One region of the Alicyclobacillus sp. SO9 genome, then DNA from elsewhere that is predicted to be linked to it. Evidence: riboswitches for the same ligand, from Rfam matches in the RefSeq annotation. Region 1 holds a riboswitch; each other region holds the start of a gene.
What was found. A riboswitch is a leader RNA that binds a small molecule or an ion and turns the genes downstream of it on or off. The one in region 1 is predicted to bind cyclic di-GMP.

Region 1 (3,165 bases):
TGATTTCTTCAAGGATATGGGTTAGGGGTTTCTGGAGTGCAATCATTTCGGAAATTCGAGATTGCCCGCGTATCTGTGTCAAACCTTGCTTTCGCTCGGAAATATCTTTTACAATGCCGTATGCTCCTACAACCGTTCCGTCCTCAATGACCGGCAAACCAATTAAACTCACTGGAATGTGATGTCCATCTTTATGGAGGACCTCTATTTCGGTGTCAACTGTGTCACCCTTCATCACGCGCGAAAAATGAATATCCATATCAGAGTGATATTCCGGAACTACAAAGCGGTAGAATGATTGACCCGTGATCTCGTAATATGTCTGCCCTATGAGAACTTCACAGGCCACATTACATGACAAAAGTCGACTGTCAGGAGCCACGGATACTACAGCATCCGGATGATTATCAAAGAGAGCACGATGCCATCTCTCAGTCACCGACAACTCTTTTTCGGCTTCCGTTCTCCTTGTAACATCTCTCGCCATGGCGACAATTTGAGACACCTGTTCATTCACATCGACTAGGGGAATCCAAATCACCTCAACCGATAACGGGGTACCGCTTGCACGAAGATATTGACACTCTACTTTGGTGGACTGCTTATGTTCAATCATCTCCACGAACTGGCTTTGCACTCTATCCTGATCCCAAGGATGAATTTGAGTCCATAACGAGTGTCCAATGTACTTCTTGGGATCAATGCCTAATAAACGTTTATGAGACGGAGAAGCGTACAACACAAGGCCGTTCTTGTCAACGATAGCGAACAAGTCTGACATATTCTCTGTCATCCAACGATATTTTTCCCCATTCTCGGACTGAGTCAGAGTTTGAAAATGAGCAACTGGCTGACATATCAGGTACGACATTACCTGAGTTAGTCCCTATAGTTTTGCGTCAGTACCTTCCGATACTTTTGCCGTTTATCAATTTGGCGCAACTTGTTACAATTTGACGATAATTGTAACAGAATATCAGCGGACTTCAATCAAAGCTTCCTCAATGTAGTAATTAGGATCAAGTAGCCACACCGGATTATATTGAACTTTCAATGTCATATTAAGAAAATCCCAATAATCAGATTCGCTACACAGGACTGCCGGTTTTGTCACTTGGACTCCATTGACATTGCATCTATAACTGATTGAGTGTATTTGAAAATTGTGGTAGATTGAATAAAGATCAAAAAGAAAAGGTAAACCAGCCGAAAGGTTGGGACACAAAATCACGGGGCTACCGCTATTTAGCCATGCTGGCCGGATTGCCGTTATAGAGATACAGAAGATATAGTGGCACATCCGGATGATGACGGATGTGTTTTTTGATAGGGGGACATAAGGGTGCAACAACTCAAAGATTTAATTGAACAATCACGGCACTGGGCCTCAGTGGAGCGTGGTACAATCCTCTTTTCACAGGTCGCACTGCTTCTACACGACGACTTTGGGCTGGATGCGGGAATGATGATCTATCGCAAGAAATTCATTCCCGAGGAAGAGGACCCTCATGTCAAAGTTTATTCTCCCTGGGGAATAGATTACACTGCAGAGGAATTGACACAATTCATATCCAACGGCAAATGGTTTTCAGGGAGTTCCTATAACATTTCTCAAAGGTGGTTCCACGTGTCAGAAGGTCCTCCCGTCTGGAGAAAGGTATGGGAAGAGGCTGGCGTTGAATATGTTAGCGCGTGGCCACTAACTGTAAAAGAGGAACCGGTAGGAGCCATCGTTCTTGGAATGTGCAGAATGCCCAGTTCTGAAGAAACTGACCTTGTATCTGCTTGTTCTACATATGTATCTCTTGTTCTTGAGATGTTGACCCTAAGACGAATCGCTGAGCACGCCAGTCGTCACGACAGTCTGACTGAGATTCTCAATCGTAGAGGTTTTACTGAAAAATTCAAACAGTTGGTGAATAGAAATGTTGCTAATCTTGTCGTTGGAGTCCTCGACGTAGATTATTTCAAGAAGATCAATGATACTCACGGGCATATTGCTGGGGACTCCGTGCTACAAGATGTGGCGCAATTACTGAAAACATCCGTTGGCAGCCAAGGTATCTGTGCTCGATTCGGAGGAGATGAATTTGTCTTCGCCTTGGAAACGGAGCCTTTAGACACTAGAGAAGTGACCAATAAAGTTATTGAGTGGTTTAAGGACAAAGCGTACACCGTCAGCGTTGGATGCGCAAAGTTAGGAATAGACGGGCGTGATTGGGATTCCTGTTTTCGATGCGCCGACAAGCGCCTTTATGAAAGTAAAATACCCAGTATTACGGATTAAAGACCAATGCTTTAACCGAGGACACGAGGAACATTAACGAAAATGGATTTCATCACCAACCTACGTTTCTGACTTCGTATGTTTCTTCTGTGAGTAAGCCGAGATAATCTTCGGATATTCCAGCACAATAGAGTATACATGAGGAGTTGGCAGATAATCGCTCGTTATGAAGAAATCCCACGTATTTCGGTCTGATTTTCCCCTTTTGATCTTCCAACCTTGAATACATAAAACTGGCTGAAAAATCGAGGTCTAAGTGCCTCTATCTTTCATCACGACAAACGGCATGGATAAATCCCTGTCGTTTCGCGGTCAACGTAAGAGCCGCCCGCCCTTTACCTTCCATAATTTCCCTAACGATTGAAGGACGCTATAGCCCGCAGCGAGGTAGAATGGGTAATCACAAGAAGAGTGTGTTTCCATCGTTCGTCCTTCATCACATCGTCATCAACCTATCACTCTGCCAGCAAAACCGAGACATATGGGGAGTATGGTACAAATGACACGGACGATCCATGGATCACCATGCATTTCTGCACTCGTACATTCAAGTCTTTTCGACGATTGTAAATCAAGAGACATTTTTGACTCGGATTAAGAGTGCTCTACACTTTAAGTGAAAGAGGGTATAAAGCCGGCCAAGTAGACCGGTTATGATGTTAAATCCTCTTCGTCGGTGAGAGAGGGACGCTCAAACACCCCGGTATATCCTGCAATTAACGCCTGTTCCTGTACGGTGAATAGATCAGCAAACAGCAAATCTAAAGCCTTTTCAATTGTAATTGATTGATTACACTTCAACCGTTTCGTCAAAGCATCGAGCATCTCACGATGAAGGCTATCGAGACGTAATGCAGTGCGTGGCTGGATGCGTCACC
Region 2 (3,165 bases), 1.9 Mb from region 1:
CGCTGTTCGAGTATCGAGACTCAATCCAGACAAGACATCGACCAATGCTGGCCATTCATCAGGTGAAGTCTCTATTTGCCAGCGGAGGCTGCGGCTTAGCTCGTCGGCTGCTATGAATTCCTTCTCTCGTCTTCTTCGCCGTCGTTCATCAAAAAACAGCCGAGTAGCGATTGTCATAAGCCAAGATGAAAACTTACTTTTGGACGGATCATAGAGGTGAATCTTTTCAATGGCTCGTACCATGGTTTCTTGTGTAAGCTCCTCTGCCCTCGAGCGTTCTAATGTCACCTTCAACAGATATTTGAACACGAACAAATAGTTGCGCTGTAACAACAGCGCCAATGCTTCCTCGTCTCCTTGTTGTGCTGCTGCAGCCTGTAGTAGTTCGTCCATCAAATGGGCAGCCACCTATCCCGTCATTCATTCGGCACCTGAAGTAAACGTCAAGTGCAAGCGGCCTGGTTCGTGCCTCTGCCACACACCCCCCCGGCCATTTCCGACATGCCAGAAGCAAGCGGACACAACTCGTGCTGATGAATCTGTAGACATAGATAGTACGATTCAGGATGGTCAATGGTTCACATTACTCTTTAAGTTTTTTGCAAAAACCTTTAAAACTTGCGTTTTACCATGATGGACCACAAGGACAACCAAAAACGACATCACAATAAAACCAGCGCTTACAGAAGCGCTGGTTGCATATTTGATGACCTTCAGATACGCCATCTTTCAGTCCCACAGCGTTCATGCTGCGTCCAAAACCTTCTACTCTTTACACTCATAGTGAGTTCCCGGCTTCTGTTTGGCTTTGTACAAAGCCTCATCAGCCAACCGAAGCACTTCCTGAAAGGTTGCAGCGTGCATGGGAAACAATGCCATGCCCATACTTGCCGACATTTCCATAGTCACGTTATTGTGTACCCACGGTGCCGACAGTGCAACTCGAAGTCGTTCTGCCAGAAGTATGCTGTCCGATCTTGTTTGAATATGTACAGCGAGTATGAACTCGTCCCCGCCAATGCGTGCTACAATATCCTCTTTTCGTATGACCCCCTGAATGCGCCGAGCAGCTTCTTGCAGGACAGCATCTCCAACCAAGTGTCCCCATGTGTCATTCATTGTCTTTAGACTGTCCACATCAATGACCATTACTGCTACGAGACTGCCGGTTTTTTCTGCTTCAGCAAGGCTCGTGTGCAACCGTTCTTCTAGTCCGTGGCGATTCATAAGTCCCGTCAGGGCATCAAAATGTGCTTCTCTGCGAAGGCGTTGTTCAGTACTCACTCGTTCTGTTATGTCACGCACTGTACCAATTACATGAGGGTTTCCGCCCGCTCTTACAATATCCAATTTTGTCTCACCAATTTGACCTCCGTGGCTGAAAAGGAATGAGATTGGTTTGACGGTTGTCAGAGCATGGTGATACTGCTTGTCCAGAAACTCTGCTTCGTATGGGTCGAGGACATCGTAGAAAGTTGCGCCGTAAGCCATTGAAGTAAGTCCAGCAGCTCTCATAGCAGAGGAATTCATCTTTACGTATCGAAAATCATTGGAGTCATCCAGACGCATCACGAAAACTAAATCCGACATGTTGTCTAATATGAGTTCAACAGGTAAGTCAGACACCCTATTCCCCAACCTTCCAGAATCCTGTCTCTATATTACTTGGCGGTTGTCGTGAGCTTATTGCCGTCCGTTCAACTGCTGTCCATGACCGCATCCCTCCCAAAAAAAAACAACTCAGCCCGCAATCAGACTGAGTCCTAGCCATACGAGCAGCTGGCTGACTTGTCAGGCTCATCCTGATGTAGTCCCTTTAGCTTTGCGTCAGTGCCTTTCAGCACATTTGCCTTTATCGTAAATTCAATTGAGAAATCTGTGGTACGTTGTTCGCCATACCATTCTATGAATATTAGTTCAGTATATGCTGCTTCCACACACTGGTATTTCAACACCTTGCGTAAAAATCCTCCAATACATACTATAATTTGTAACCCATAATCATTATCGGTGCGCCAAAGGACTCCGTATTTACACGCAATAGTTGAATACGCACAATAGTTGTGATGCACCTTTACCGGTTAAAGTACGAACAAACAAAGGGAACGCCCTCCATTCCAATTTACACAAGTGGGAATTGTGTCATTTTAACGAATTGAACCGGCATTTCAACTGAATGCTATGACAGCCAAGCCACCGCGGTTGTGTTTGTCTTATCCATTTCCAATTCATTTAGCAGGGAGGCATCGCAGTTTGTCTGAGAGCAGTGTCATGCCAATCTAAAAAATCTGTAAGCGAGCCCAAACCATGAATTTCTGTGTTTGTATCGTACCGATATAATGTGGTTTCATAACTTGAATCTTTCAAGAGTTGTTGAACTTTCACAATATAGTCGTCCAACTGTTCACTGACAGCAATCACTTCTGGATGTGTCAAACTGCCCCGTTCATGTGCTAGGTCAATCATTTTGCACCGAAGGTGTTCTATTAGTTGATTCATTGCAACGTCCGCCCTCCCCTCTTCCACTAAGAAGCAACAACGCTCCCAAGCGTAACACATTGTCTAAACCAAATTTGTCACAACGTGTCGAAGGGGAAATAAAACATTAAAAATTCGTTAATTCTCTGCTCGAGTCGCGATGTTCTGCCATAAATAAATGTCGATGCAACAGCTTGGACAACACAGTCTCACCATATTTGCTTGAAATGTCCAATCACGTTCTGTGTTGCAATCACGCTGATAAAAGCTTTGGAATCGTTCTCGAGCACAATGGTTCGCAGTTGAGTGAGTTGTACGTTGGTAGTAACGCAGAGCAGTACATTTTTAGGGTGATTTGAGTACGTTCCGACTGCATTCCAACTGGTAACGCCGCGAATCATATTCGCTGTAATAGCTCTTGAAACTCTCTCTCCGTGTTCTGTGATGATAATCACAGAGACGCGGCCAACATGATTTAGCAGTACTGCGTAAGCCTTGGAACTCGCGAAAATTGATATTAATGTATACATGGCCACTTGTATGTTGAAGAGAAATACCGATAATACAATAATTACAGCATTAAAAATCAGATTTAAATTGGCGACCGTTACATTCCTATGGCGCGCAATGACCCTCGTGACTATATCCAGGCCGCCTTGAGAACCGCCGAGGCGTAAAACAATGGCA
Region 3 (3,165 bases), 980 kb from region 1:
CCGAACAGGTACGGTCCTCATTCACAAAGCTCCGAGAGGGACCAGCGAGAACGTGAATCCAACGAGCACGCCAAGGAGGGTAATTCCCAGCGCCCATTCGTACAGCCTCTGTTGTTTGTTTGCAGCGGGAATCGCAAGTCCGACTCCTTGTCATCCATATCACCCCCTGGACTTCCAAGACACAACGGATATTGCTCCAGCACAATACGAAAAAACAGCCCTTTTATAGCATCTCGATGCATGAATTTTAGATACCATTTCTGTAGTTTTAGCAACTCAGTCTGCTATGAGATGGGAGGATAATCTTTACTAAATGCCTCGTTAACCACATTTCCATTTTATAGAACGAACGAATAAATATCGATATTTGAACACAAAATCTCTACCTGTACTCACTAGAGACTCGCGACAATCAATTAAGTCATACAAAAGAAACCCCAGGGCACAGGATTGTACCATGAGGTCAAAGAGTTACCAATTTATTGTCTGGTTACCAACTTTATTGTTCGTGATCACTACAAGGCACTAACCGCCTCCCCAATGACCTCCCAGGCATGCCTGGCAGCCAATTCTTGCTTGGCTGGGACGCTGTAGACTAAGTAAACGGGATCGAACAAGAAGATAAGCGGGTGAATTTTAGTTGCTTTTCATGGTGATAAACTCCAATAATAGGCGGGCGACCAGTGAGATGGGAAGTACTCACGCAGGCTACCAACCCAAGGGTATTTGTTCCCACCCACGTTGTTAGTGATCCCGTTGCGCCCTATTACCCACGCTCCACCCTGCCCCTCCCCGGATTAGTGGCCAGCGGCGCATCCCACCACGGGTGCAATAGTGATCCTTTTGCTCCCTAAGACAATGGCACGCGTCACCTTAGTGATCAGCGGGATCCCTATCACAGATACCAGCCTGATAATAGGGCATGCATTGATCCCTATTATCAGGCCGTTGCTGCCGCGCGACCGGCATTAGTGATCGTTTGTGACCTTATTATTTCGGCATCCGCATGGTAGTGATCTTTTCGATCACTATCTCAAAAGGGTTCGGCCAATAAGGCGCTTTCGGATCACTAAAATCCTGAAATCCTAAAATTCTATCATTTATCTAACCTGTTGCTCATTCGCTGATGTTGACGCCTTTGCCACAAACTCATGAATCACTTTGTTTAGTCTCCCGTTTTCGTTCAGGGACTCTTGATATTTCTTCTCCAAATGCTGGTGCTTTACGTGTTGGTCGCGCAGCTGCACTTCCAATTGCTGCTCCCTCGCTTCACTCTTTTGTCTGTATTGGTTGAAGTCCAGAAGCAGTTGCTGATTTGTCAGTTCCCGTTCTTGAAGGGTGTCCTGCAACTTTTGCAGTTTTCTACCCTGTTCCGCTTTATATGAATTAAACTCATTCAGAAGTTGGTCGTGCTGACCTTTTCTATGAGATATGTCGTCTTGTGTTTTGCTAATTTCTTCAGAAAGACTTTCGATTTTGTTCTCCAGAAAGGATTTGTCTTTGATGAGTTCTTGAATTGAGGCGTCTTTGTTGAAAATTGCGCGGTGGTCTTCTTGCAGTTTTGATTGAAAGGTTCTTCTGGATTCAAACAGCTCTTGAATTGCCTGTGAGACTTTGGTTTCCACTGAATCAATGGTTTCCATGGTTCCCGCTACTTCAATAATGCCGTTTGAGACACCTTCTGACACACTTTCCTTTTTAATTCTTGCGGGTCTTTCCACGCTCTCGTTCGTCTTTTCCTTTTCTGTACTAGTTTGATTTGACTGCAGCAACTTCATTAATTTCATCGTCATACACCTCGCGACAAAAGCTTATATTTTCAAATCTCCCCTTTAGCCCTGTTGTTTGTACGTAAATGATTGCGGCTTCACTTTCTCTATATTCCGTGCTTCCGCAACACTATATCACCCTACCTCAATCCAATGAATCCCTCCCTGCATAGACAAGCCCATAAAGACAAAGCAAACCCGTCCTGTGTCCCGGACGGGTTGATTATCCTCCAGAGACGAGCAACTGGCTGGCCTAGCAGTTGTTCTGCCGTAGCCCCTGTAGTTTTGCGTCACCATCGTTTCCAATGGGTTGCCTTTTGGTCAATCTTTCACATCGGAGTTGAATTTCCAAGTTGTTCCTTACATTCTATCAAAAACGACAAGATACGACAACCCAGACTTTAGATGACTCATTCGCTGATTTGACACTTCTGCAATACGTTGTACTTTGTACCTCAGCCGAATATAAATGGCTCAGAAGGGAGTTGACTCACATGACAGCCTTGTACGATTCTTCAGCCGATGAAAACAGAGGAGAATACGATTCCTTCATTCCCTTGGATTTTCACCTGAAAGTCCCAAAGTACAGTATGCCTGAGGATACACACGATGAACAAACAGTCTATAAGCTCATACTGGACGAACTCATGCTGGACGGCAGAGCGCGTCAGAATCTTGCTACATTTTGTACGACGTGGGAAAGCAACGAGGTCCGAAAATTGATGGACTTAAGTATTACGAAGAATATGGTGGACAGAGATGAGTATCCTCAAACAGCTGAGATTGAAAGGCGTTGTGTACATATTCTGGCAGACCTATGGAACTCTCCGCAGGCATTAAGTACTATCGGAACATCCACAACCGGCTCAAGTGAAGCGGCCATGTTAAGTGGATTAGCGTTTAAATGGAAATGGCGGCAAAGACAAGACGACAACGGGGATGCAAGCGGACAACCGAATTTAGTGACGGGATCGGTACAGGTATGCTGGCAAAAATTCGCAAAGTATTTCGATGTAGAACTGCGTGAACTGCCAATGGAAGAAGGCCGCTATACGCTTGATCCGGACAAAGTGGCTGCAGCTTGCGATGAAAATACCATTGGCGTAGTGACCACATTGGGATTAACATTTACGGGACACTACGATGACGTCGAATCTGTCAGTAGTGCATTGGACAAATTGCAGGCCGAAACGGGATGGGACATCCCAATTCACGTTGACGCTGCCAGTGGAGGTTTTATAGCCCCTTTTTTACATCCGCAGCTAAAGTGGGATTTTCGGTTGCAAAGGGTGAAATCCATTAACGCCTCAGGACACAAATATGGGTTAGCCCCCCTTGGCGTCGGTTGGGCTGTCTGGCGGGAAGCCGAGGACTTACCCGAAGACCTCGTATTTAA
Region 4 (3,165 bases), 2.2 Mb from region 1:
AATTCTGCCATCTCATCTTCCTCCTCGACTTAGTCTTCCGTTTGCGGATGAACCAGGTGTAGGTCAATGCCTGTTTGACGAAGTGCATCCCAATCTGCGTCACTGTTTTCCGTCTCATTTGTCACGATTGCATCCACCTCATCTAGATTTGCTTGGTGCGCCAATGCACGAATACCCCATTTTGTGTGATCGAAGGCTAATACAACTCTCTCCGTGTTCTCCATCAGTATCCGATTGATAGCAGATTCCTGCAGGTTGGGCGTACTTAAGCCAAATCCTGCATCAATCCCGTGAACCCCGAGACACAGCAAATCTGTATGCAACTTTCTTGCACTTTCTTCCGCCAGGGGCCCGACCAAAGCGTCTGAAGGAGTGCGAAACTGACCACCTGTTAGGTGAATATCGTTCCATCCGTTCTGTTTTAATACTGTTGCAACGTTTGTAGAGTTGGTCACAAAGGTGAGATCATCCAGGCTGTGATGATTTGATTTTAATTTTTGCGCTACGGTCCACGTTGTTGTACCTGCAGACAAACCAATTGTCATTCCTGGCTCTATCAGCGTCAGTACTTCACTGGCAATAGCGGCTTTCTCTGCCCGCTGCAGCACGCGCTTGTTCATAAACGTCGGTTCTGCAGCACTCTTGCTGATTTGTCCCCCGCCAACAACCTTTTCCACAACTCCTTGCCGGTGCAGCCGATTCAAGTCTCGACGAATCGTTATTTCTGAAACGCTTAATGCATCGGCAAGGTCCTGAATGGAAATGAATCCCTTTTGCGCGAGTAAATCCACCAATTTTCGCTGTCGCTCAGCCGGGTACATGATTGAGACCTCCAAGTTTCCAATTATAATCATATCTTATCACATTTTAATCAATATGTAGATTTATATTTGATTACACCGAGCATAATAGAAGCGAATGGAACCACAACTACATCGTTGTAATGAACGTTCGCGTTAGCAATTTTTCACACCATTGCCACTAGACAAGTATCGACATTTATCTCATGATGTTATTTAGACTTTTATGTTACATAGGCACACCAATGGAAACATTGGGCCGCAAAGCCATTGGATCTAAGGGACTCTGACCTATGATAGCCAGGCTGCCGCAAGATTTGCGTGTGGCGCCTATGAAGGCGCTTTTTTGTTTTGCAATTTGCACCCGTTTTGTTGCATACCGAAGAGTTCACACGTTGCTTGTCACCATCACGATACTGTAGGGGGACGTCTCTTAATGGCCAGACTTCGAAGGATTTTGGGCTTTTTCTACGCCCGCGGCGGATTATCTCTTGCGCAAAAACTGATTTATTCTTTTATTGCGTTAAACGTTGTGCTTATTGGTCTTGGGGGCATCGGAATTATCAATCTCAGGATGACCCAACAAATGACTCATTCTATCGTAGCAAGTCGTCTCGCACCGCTTGAATCATTAACGCAAATACAAGACAGGCTGCGAAACATACAGTTGGATCTGTATCAAATTAAACTGACTAGTTCTGTGAGTCAACAGGTGAACTACCAGTCAGATATCCAGAAAATAGAGACCCAAATTGATAAGAATCTAGGGGTACTCTCTAAGACAAGTATAGCGAGCACAGACCAGCGCCAGTGGAGCACTTTTGCCAACGACTTAAGTAATTCTACCGTAGCGATTTACAATGACTTCAGCAATCTTAGGGCCAAAAGTTCAGTCAAGCTGACGTCGACGAAGAGCGTCAGTCAAACGCTGTCTGATCTCAACAAGCTCATTGCCTTTGAAACGCATGCCGCGAACCAAACTGTAAGTCACGCGCACAACGTCTACGTCAGGGCACTTTTTATCTCGTTAATTGTCATTGCAGCAGCCTTGCTGTTAAGTGTACTCTTGGCGATTTTTACTCTCAGAGCTACGCTGCGACCTGTCCGAATGATAACTTCAGAAATGAAACGAATTGCACAAAACTCGGGGGATTTAACAAAAAGACTGCAAATTCGTTCCAGAGATGAATTTGGTCAATTGGCGGATTCTTTCAATGAGATGATTGGAAGCATTCAAAACATCGTCAGAACCATTTCGGACAGCACCGACCAAATGGCAGCAACTTCACAGGAACTTGTTGCTACATCAGGAGAAGTAACCAGTATTTCTGTTCAAATTGCTGAGCGAACTCAAGGTATCTCTTCCGGCGCAGCCTCGCAACAAAAAGCAACACAAGACGCCATGAATATGGTTACAAGTATGAACGAGCATATTCAAACACTTCGTAGGAATGCCGAGCAAGTGTCGACTTCGTCCGCCGGCTCCAAATCCACCGTCGAGCGCGGTCACAAGGCTATTAAGGAGACCTCTACACAAATCACAACGGCTGCCAATTCCATTAACACACTGAGTGAACAAGTCGACTCTTTGGGAGGACAAGTGGAACAAATCAATTCCATTGTCAATCTCATCAGCGGCATCGCAGATCAAAGCAACCTTCTGGCCTTAAATGCATCTGTTGAAGCTGCGAGGGCAGGAGAGAACGGTCGCAGTTTTGCAGTAGTGGCAAACGAAATGCGTAAGATGTCACAGAACTCCAAAGATGCAGCCTTGCAAATTCAAAAAATAGCACAGCACATTCAGGCGGAAATGAGCAGTGTTTTAACGCAAATGCACAACAGTAAAAAAACTATGGACACTGGGCTAGAAACCATGGACACCTCTGCAGTTTCGTTTAACGAAATTGCAATTCACGTCGATGGGGTTCATCACCAGATTGAAGAAGCTTTGAGTGAAATCACCGAACTAGCTGCAAGTGCTACAAACGTCAATAAGTCGGTAGCAGAAGTATTGACAATTGCTGAAGGTTTCTCGCGCAGTACAGAAGAGGTAGCAGCGGCAACAGAGGAACAATCGGCAACAATGGAGGAAGCTGCCGCAGGCATCGAGCACATCACTCAGCATGCGGAATCCTTAACCGTACTAATTGGAGAATTCACTTACTAACGTACATCACAGTGCATAGTGTTTGATAGTCGGCACAGGAACTATGAAAGCAGGTCATCCAGACCTGCTTTTTTGGTTGCATGACACGTAGTAGCTTTAATCAAACGGATTGAAATAATCCTAGGTATTTAGGTGCACCATCAAGAAAGTCATCAGCCCAAATATTGCCCAAGTGAGTCAGTATTCGAGGTGCTCAAT

Region 2: linked by a shared signal. The riboswitch ahead of GI364_RS13120 (sensor domain-containing diguanylate cyclase) and the one ahead of GI364_RS04220 (GGDEF domain-containing protein) in region 1 are both predicted to bind cyclic di-GMP.
Region 3: linked by a shared signal. The riboswitch ahead of GI364_RS24080 (hypothetical protein) and the one ahead of GI364_RS04220 (GGDEF domain-containing protein) in region 1 are both predicted to bind cyclic di-GMP.
Region 4: linked by a shared signal. The riboswitch ahead of GI364_RS18615 (methyl-accepting chemotaxis protein) and the one ahead of GI364_RS04220 (GGDEF domain-containing protein) in region 1 are both predicted to bind cyclic di-GMP.

What each region holds. Positions count from the first base shown of each region.
Region 1 covers NZ_CP066339.1:941,394-944,558, reverse strand. The annotation lists gene GI364_RS04225 (bifunctional diguanylate cyclase/phosphodiesterase) at 1-871, opposite strand, end outside; cyclic di-GMP riboswitch class I at 839-933, opposite strand; cyclic di-GMP riboswitch class I at 1,187-1,271, shown strand; gene GI364_RS04220 (GGDEF domain-containing protein) at 1,343-2,287, shown strand.
Region 2 covers NZ_CP066339.1:2,821,155-2,824,319, forward strand. The annotation lists gene sigY (RNA polymerase sigma factor SigY) at 1-393, opposite strand, end outside; gene GI364_RS13115 (hypothetical protein) at 571-726, opposite strand; gene GI364_RS13120 (sensor domain-containing diguanylate cyclase) at 766-1,626, opposite strand; cyclic di-GMP riboswitch class I at 1,772-1,861, opposite strand; gene GI364_RS13125 (aspartyl-phosphate phosphatase Spo0E family protein) at 2,233-2,499, opposite strand; gene GI364_RS13130 (YitT family protein) at 2,688-3,165, opposite strand, start outside.
Region 3 covers NZ_CP066339.1:5,153,374-5,156,538, forward strand. The annotation lists gene GI364_RS24080 (hypothetical protein) at 1,101-1,787, opposite strand; cyclic di-GMP riboswitch class I at 2,006-2,094, opposite strand; gene GI364_RS24085 (glutamate decarboxylase) at 2,264-3,165, shown strand, end outside.
Region 4 covers NZ_CP066339.1:3,961,212-3,964,376, forward strand. The annotation lists gene galT (galactose-1-phosphate uridylyltransferase) at 1-11, opposite strand, end outside; gene GI364_RS18610 (DeoR/GlpR family DNA-binding transcription regulator) at 30-821, opposite strand; cyclic di-GMP riboswitch class I at 1,027-1,113, shown strand; gene GI364_RS18615 (methyl-accepting chemotaxis protein) at 1,237-2,967, shown strand; gene GI364_RS18620 (GH1 family beta-glucosidase) at 3,161-3,165, opposite strand, start outside.